DNA from 3 places in the Mesorhizobium sp. DxT genome. Region 2 is predicted to be linked to each of the others. Evidence: predicted binding sites of a transcription regulator. Region 2 holds the regulator's gene; each other region holds the start of a gene.

Region 1 (2,265 bases), on a different contig from region 2:
GGTCATCCATGCCTTCGATGCGCTAGGGACCGGACCCTATTTCGTGCTTTTCACCATCATGGCACTGGTCTTCGTGCTGGGCTTCTTCCTCGACTGGGTCGAGATCGCACTGGTCGTCGTGCCGCTGGTCGCCCCGGTCGTGACCAGCCTCGACTTCGGCATGACGCAACCTCAGACCCTTACGTGGTTCGCCATTGCGCTTGCCGTCAACATGCAGACGTCTTTCCTGACCCCGCCATTCGGCTATGCGCTGTTCTACCTGCGCGGTGTGGCCAAAGACATATCGATCGGCACGATCTACCGCGGCATCATTCCCTTCGTGCTTCTGCAGATCACCGCGCTGGTACTCCTGATCCTGTTTCCGCAGATCAGCCTATGGATGGTTGCCCAGTAGACCACCCCAGCCGCATTAGGCGCGCGATCAATATTTCTGCGGGACGTAGAGGTCGTGCGGAAGGGTTGCGCGTTCGTATTCCGGGTTGAAGACGCGTTCCGGCAGGGCGATGTCCTCGTGCGGCACCGGCTCGTAGGGAATCTGCTGTAGCAGGTGGTCCATGCAGTTCAGCCGGGCACGCTTCTTGTCGTTGCCCTCGACGATGTACCAGGGCGCCTCCGGGATGCTGGTTCGGGCGAACATCTCCTCCTTCGCCTTGGTGTACTGCTCCCAGCGCACCCGAGACTGGAGGTCCATCGGCGAAAGCTTCCACTGTTTCATAGGGTCGTGGATGCGCATCAGGAAGCGAAGCTGCTGCTCCTCGTCGGTGATCGAGAACCAGTATTTGATCAGCCTGATGCCTGAGCGAAGCAGCATGCGCTCGAACTCCGGCACATCGCGGAAGAAATCCTCCACCTGCTGCGGCGAAGCGAAATCCATCACCCGCTCGACACCCGCTCGGTTGTACCAGGACCGGTCGAAGAGCACGATCTCACCGCCGGCCGGCAGATGCGGAACGTAGCGCTGGAAATACCACTGCGTCTTTTCCCGGTCGCTCGGCGCCGGCAGCGCCACCACGCGGACGATACGTGGATTGAGCCTCTGCGTGATGCGCTTGATGACCCCGCCCTTGCCGGCGGAATCCCTGCCCTCAAACAGGACAACCACCTTTTCCTTGGTGTGCGCGACCCAATCCTGGAGCTTTATCAGTTCCGACTGCAGGCGGATCAGCTCGTGGAAATAGGTGTGCCGGTCGAGCGCGTGGGGGTGGGCCTTCTTGTAGATTTTGGACAGTTCGAGCGACAGCGCCGGTTCCGACAGTTCGAGCTCGTAATCCTCGTCAAGCGTATCCTCGAGTTCGGCCTTGAGCCATTCCTCGGCACCTTTGCCCGCCCTGTCGTGATCCATCGTTGTTCCTCCGGCCGCTTAGCGCGATAAACTCGTCGCTTCCGGTGACAACAAGACCCGCGAACACGACATCGATCAAGCGTCGGCTAACACCGGCGGGTAACATATACATGACGGCGTCTGACGCAGCGTAGCACCTGACGAGGAAATCTAATCCGGTGTTCCGGCCGCTTCCGCAAGCAAGGCGCGAAGCCTACACAGCAGCGGGGATACGCTGGTTGCCTCATCCAACCGTCTTATCTGCTTGCGCGCAGCAACGGCGACGTCTTCTCCATCGGGCAATGCGATGAGCCAGGCCAGGAAAACCTCCTCGGGGCTTGCCTGGGCCAGCGGCGGACGCGGCGAAATCGACGACGTCGGCTTGTTGAGGTCGGCATGGATTGGAGAAGATCCCATGTCAGGCCTCGATTTCCAGAGCCGAGAGCGGCTTCGAACAGCAGGCGAGGATAAAGCCTTCCTCGATCTCGTGGTCGAGTATGCCGCCATTGTGGCTCATCTCGACCGCCCCGGAGACTTTCTTGACCTTGCAGGTACCGCACAGGCCGAACTCGCAGGCGGCCGGGATCCGCACACCCGACGCGCGCGCGGTCTGAAGCAGGGTCTGGCCCGCAACGCATTCGCCGTCGACTTCCGACAGCGCGAACCTGACCGGCAGGGCGATTTCTCCGACACCCGCTTCGCCGTCTTCGGTGAAAGGCGCGGGCACGGGCTCGGCCACGGGGGCGGCGAAGCTCTCCTGATGATAATGCACCATGTCGAAGCCGGCTGTTTCGAGCATCTCCCGCACGGCCCGCATGAAGGGTTCCGGTCCGCAGCAGAAGATTTCCCGCTCGCGAAAATCGGGCGAGAGTAGCGGCAACCGCACCGCGTCGATCCGGCCCATATGGCCGAACCAGCTCTCACGACTCGAGCGTTCCTCGATG
Region 2 (2,265 bases):
TGGCCCGTCGGCCCAGTATTGCTGAAGAAGTGACGCGTTGCGTTCGTGAGAGCGCTTTGCAACACGACCGCCTCGTCGTAGACGCCCTCAGACCGTGGAGGAAAGGCTTCGAGCCCGTTGAGCTGGCCCGCAAACGAGCGCGTCGACGGCCGCCCGCCGGCAAGCCCTTCCTGCGCGGCAACGCCCAGATATGCCAGGGACCGGCTGGCGACGGGCGGCGAATAGGTCGGCGTATGGCGCACCAGCTCGAGCGTGAGCCGGTACCAGGTCCGTGCAACCTCTACGGCCCTCTCGTCGAATTGCGCGCGGGCTGGGCCAACAAGACCCAGAACGGCCGCAACCAGCACGACATGGACAAGAAAACGCATCGCCGCTTACGGGCCCGGCCCGCTCCTCCCTCAGTCCGGTCAGGAAAGCATGGCGCACCTGCCGCCTGCAAGCGGAACCGGAGCGCAGGAGTATCGGCTGCTATGCCTCGCGGATCGCGTAGCCCGCGCCGCGTATGGTGCGGATCACGTCGGGCAGACGGCCATTGTTGACCGCCTTGCGCAACCGGCCGACATGTACGTCAACGGTGCGCTCGTCGATGTAGATCGTCTCGCCCCAGACATTGTCGAGCAATTGCCCGCGCGAGAAGACGCGGCCGGGATGCTGCATCATGAATTCGAGCAGACGGAACTCCGTCGGGCCGAGCCTGATTTCGGACTTGCCGCGATGCACGCGATGCGTCTCGCGGTCGAGCACGATGTCTCCGACCTTCAGCACCGATGAAAGCACCTCGGGCTTGGCGCGGCGCAGCAGCGCGCGGACCCGGGCGATGAATTCCGGCGTTGAGAACGGCTTGACCAGATAGTCGTCGGAACCGGTCGACAGGCCGCGCACCCGGTCCGTTTCCTCGCCGCGCGCGGTCAGCATGATGATCGGCAGGCGCTCGGTCTCCGGGCGCATCCGCAGCCGCCGGCACAGCTCGATGCCGGAAATGCCGGGCACCATCCAGTCGAGCACCAGCAGGTCGGGTGTGCTTTCCCGCAGCCTGATCTCCGCTTCATCGCCGCGGCCGATCACCTCGACCTGATAACCTTCGGCTTCCAGGTTGTATTTGAGAAGCACCCCCAACGGCTCCTCGTCCTCCACCACCATGATCTTGGGTGCAATCATCTATAGGTCTCTCTGCGGTCACTCGCTGTCCACTGTCACCGACGTCTCATCCAGCTTCGGCCTGTTCAGCGGCAATTGCTGGCCGGTCACGATATAATACGCGTTTTCCGCGATGTTGGTCACATGGTCGCCGATGCGTTCCAGGTTCTTGGCGCAGAACAGCAGATGCGTACAGGCGGTGATGTTGCGCGGGTCTTCCATCATGTAGGTGAGCAGCTCGCGGAAGACGGCCGTGTATTGCACGTCGATCTTCTCGTCGTCCTCGCGCAGGCTCACGAGGTTTTTTGAATCGCGCGCCTCGTAGGCCGAGATCACCGCGCCGACCTGATCCATCACCATCTGGGCCATCGTGTCGATGGAATGGGAAAGCCCGCGCGGCGCCGAGCCTTCGCCCACCGCGTTGACGCGCTTGGCGATGTTCTTGGCCAGATCGCCGATGCGTTCCAGGTCGGCCGCCATGCGGATCGCGCCGACGACCGATCGCAGATCCTGCGCCATCGGCTGGCGTTTGGCGATCAGCGTGATGGCGCGATCGTCCAATTCGCGCTGGCGCGCGTCCATCAACACGTCGTCCGAAATCACCCGCTGCGCCAGCGCGGTGTCGTTCTGCAACAGCGACCGGGTCGCGGCAGCGACCATCGCGCCGGCGAGATCGCCCATGTCGCGGATCAACTGGTCGATATGGCCGAGATCGTCGTCGAACGACGTGACCGTGTGCTCACCCATGTTTGCCTCCTCGGGCTCTTCCGGGACCGTCAGCCGAAGCGGCCGGTGATGTAGTCCTGCGTCCGCTTCTCGGCGGGGCTGGTGAATATCTGGTCGGTCGGGCCTTCTTCGACGAGATTGCCGAGATGGAAGAAGGCGGTCCGCTGGGAGACACGCGCGGCCTGCTGCATCGAATGCGTGACGATGACGATCGTGTAATTCTCGCGCAATTCGTCGATCAGTTCCTCGATCTTCGCCGTCGCGATCGGGTCGAGGGCCGAACAGGGCTCGTCCATCAGGATCACCTCGGGCGAGACAGCGATGGCGCGCGCGATGCACAGGCGCTGCTGCTGGCCGCCTGACAGGCCGGTGCCGGCCTCGTGGAGACGGTCCTTAACCTCA
Region 3 (2,265 bases), on a different contig from region 2:
CAATAGGCTTCGCAGGCGAGCGGGTTCACAGCGACCCATTCTGGCCGGTCCATCGTCGTCGCGTTGACCCGCGAGCCGGCGGTGCGCGTGAAGATGGCGATTTCGGCCGCCGACATGCCGGTTGCTTCCGGCGTCAGGGCAATCCATTTGCCCGTCATGTCATCGTCGAAGCGGGCCACGTAGAGCTGGCCTTCGTCCAGCAGCGTCGAGGTGTCGCCGCCCGGCACATAGATGTCGCGCGAGACGAATTTGTAGATGAACTCGCCGCGCTCGTCGTCGCCCATATAGACGACCACACGACCGTCGGGCGCGAGCGTTGCGGCGGCGTTCTCGTGCTTGATGCGGCCGAGCGCGGTGCGCTTTACAGGCGTGCTTGCCGCGTCGGTAGGGTCGATCTCGACGATCCAGCCGGCGCGGTGCGGTTCGTGGGGGTTCTTCGACGTGTCGAAGCGCGCATCCCATTTGTGATAGTCGTAGCCCCAGCCTTCCGGGGCAATGCCATAGCGCTTGTAGCCTTCGGCGGTCAGCCCTTCGAGCTGGGTGTCTCCCGTGGCGCCGAAATAGCCGTTGAAGTTTTCCTCGCAGGTCAGATAGGTGCCCCAGGGTGTCCTGCCGGAACCGCAATTGTTGAAGGTGCCAAGGCTTTCCGTGCCGGTCGGATCGGCCTCGGTCTTCATCAGGTCGTGGCCGGCGGCCGGCCCCGCGATGCGCATCGGCGTGTTGTGCGTAATGCGACGGTTGAACGGGCTGTCCTTGACCACGGACCAGTTGCCGTCGGTTTCGCTGATCTCGAAGACGGCAACCCCTTGCAGGTTCTGCAGCTTCAACACGTCCTGCGCGTCGCGTGGTACGCCGTCCGTGGCCCCGGGCAGGTTGATGTCGTTATTGGTGTATTCGTGGTTGACCGCGATGACCTGCTTGCCGCCGATCACGAACAGCTCCATGCCGTCCGTGTTCTCGCCGAAAATCTTGTCGGCATCGGCAACGGAACCGCCGGTCGCATGGTCAAGCTCTGCCACGCCGGAAAACAGCGGGTCGCCCCAGCTTACCAGACGCTGCCAGCTATAACCTTCCGGTACATGCACCGTGTTGTCGGTGGAAATCGGGATCGGCTTGAAGGCAAAGCGCGAATCCTGTGCCGCACGGGCGGGAAGGGAATTGAGAATGCCGGCACCCATGACGGCCGCGCCCGATCCGAAGGCGAGCACGCCGCCCAGAAAGCCGCGCCGCGAGATTGCCCGTTCCACGACGCGGTCGAACTCGTTTTCCTCCGGACGCGGGAAGTTGATCTCGTCCCACTCGTCGAATGTCGGTCTTTCATGCTTCGTGTCGGTCATAGTTGGCTCCCTTCGTATCTGGTGGCTTGCAACGAAGCTCGGCGCGTACGCCGGAGCTTGTTGTGTTTGCCTACCCGGCCGGCCACACAGATTGATGACAGCCCGATGAAAAGTGCAGTCGGCTTTTCTCGACATGGCTCGACGCCGCAGCTATAAGCCCGCCGACCGAAGGAACCTCTTCACATGGCCGAAACGATCGAAAAGGCGGTGTCGCGCCGCCGCACCTTCGCAATCATTGCGCACCCCGACGCGGGCAAGACGACGCTGACCGAAAAGCTGCTGCTGTTCGGCGGCGCGATCCAGCTTGCCGGCGAGGTGAAAGCGAAGAAGGACAAGATCCAGACGCGTTCCGACTGGATGAAGATCGAGCGCGAACGTGGCATCTCCGTCGTCACCTCGGTGATGACGTTCGAATATGGCGACAACGTCTACAACCTGCTCGACACGCCGGGCCACGAGGACTTCGCCGACGATACCTACCGCACGCTGTCGGCGGTGGATTCGGCCGTCATGGTCATCGACGCCGCCAAGGGCATCGAGCCGCGCACGCTCAAGCTGTTCGAGGTCTGCCGGCTGCGCGACATTCCGATCGTTACCTTCGTCAACAAGATGGACCGCGAGGCGCGCGACACTTTCGAGATCCTCGATGAAATCGAGCAGAAGCTGGCGCTCGACACCGCGCCGATCACCTGGCCGATTGGTCAGGGCAAAACTTTCTCCGGTACCTACCACCTTGCAGACAATGCCGTCCGGCGCGGCGACGACGAGGTCGAGCGCACCAAGGTCAACGGTCCGGATTCCAATCGCGTCGCGGGGCTGCTGCCTGAAAACGAGCGGCCGGCCTTTATCGAGGAGCTGGAGCTGGCGCGGGAGGCCTGCAGGCCGTTCGATCTTGCCGCATTCCGCGAAGGACACCTGACGCCGGTCT

The links. The regulator PhoB, encoded in region 2, activates phosphate uptake and scavenging genes when phosphate is short. The targets are predictions, from matches to a motif close to TGTCATNNANCTGTCAT.
Region 1: ppk2 (polyphosphate kinase 2) is a predicted target of PhoB. The motif match lies at 1,442-1,458, and genes of this name have one in related genera.
Region 3: ACVJNE_RS07710 (PhoX family protein) is a predicted target of PhoB. The motif match lies at 1,432-1,448, and genes of this name have one in related genera.

What each region holds. Positions count from the first base shown of each region.
Region 1 covers NZ_JBZFLJ010000007.1:230,326-232,590, reverse strand. Annotated here, with positions in the region: gene ACVJNE_RS15220 (TRAP transporter large permease) at 1-394, shown strand, start outside; gene ppk2 (polyphosphate kinase 2) at 422-1,342, opposite strand; gene ACVJNE_RS15210 (hypothetical protein) at 1,493-1,738, opposite strand; gene ACVJNE_RS15205 (FAD-binding oxidoreductase) at 1,740-2,265, opposite strand, start outside.
Region 2 covers NZ_JBZFLJ010000002.1:216,881-219,145, forward strand. Annotated here, with positions in the region: gene ACVJNE_RS05130 (vanadium-dependent haloperoxidase) at 1-368, opposite strand, end outside; gene phoB (phosphate regulon transcriptional regulator PhoB) at 469-1,158, opposite strand; gene phoU (phosphate signaling complex protein PhoU) at 1,177-1,884, opposite strand; gene pstB (phosphate ABC transporter ATP-binding protein PstB) at 1,914-2,265, opposite strand, start outside.
Region 3 covers NZ_JBZFLJ010000003.1:120,149-122,413, forward strand. Annotated here, with positions in the region: gene ACVJNE_RS07710 (PhoX family protein) at 1-1,337, opposite strand, end outside; gene ACVJNE_RS07715 (peptide chain release factor 3) at 1,521-2,265, shown strand, end outside.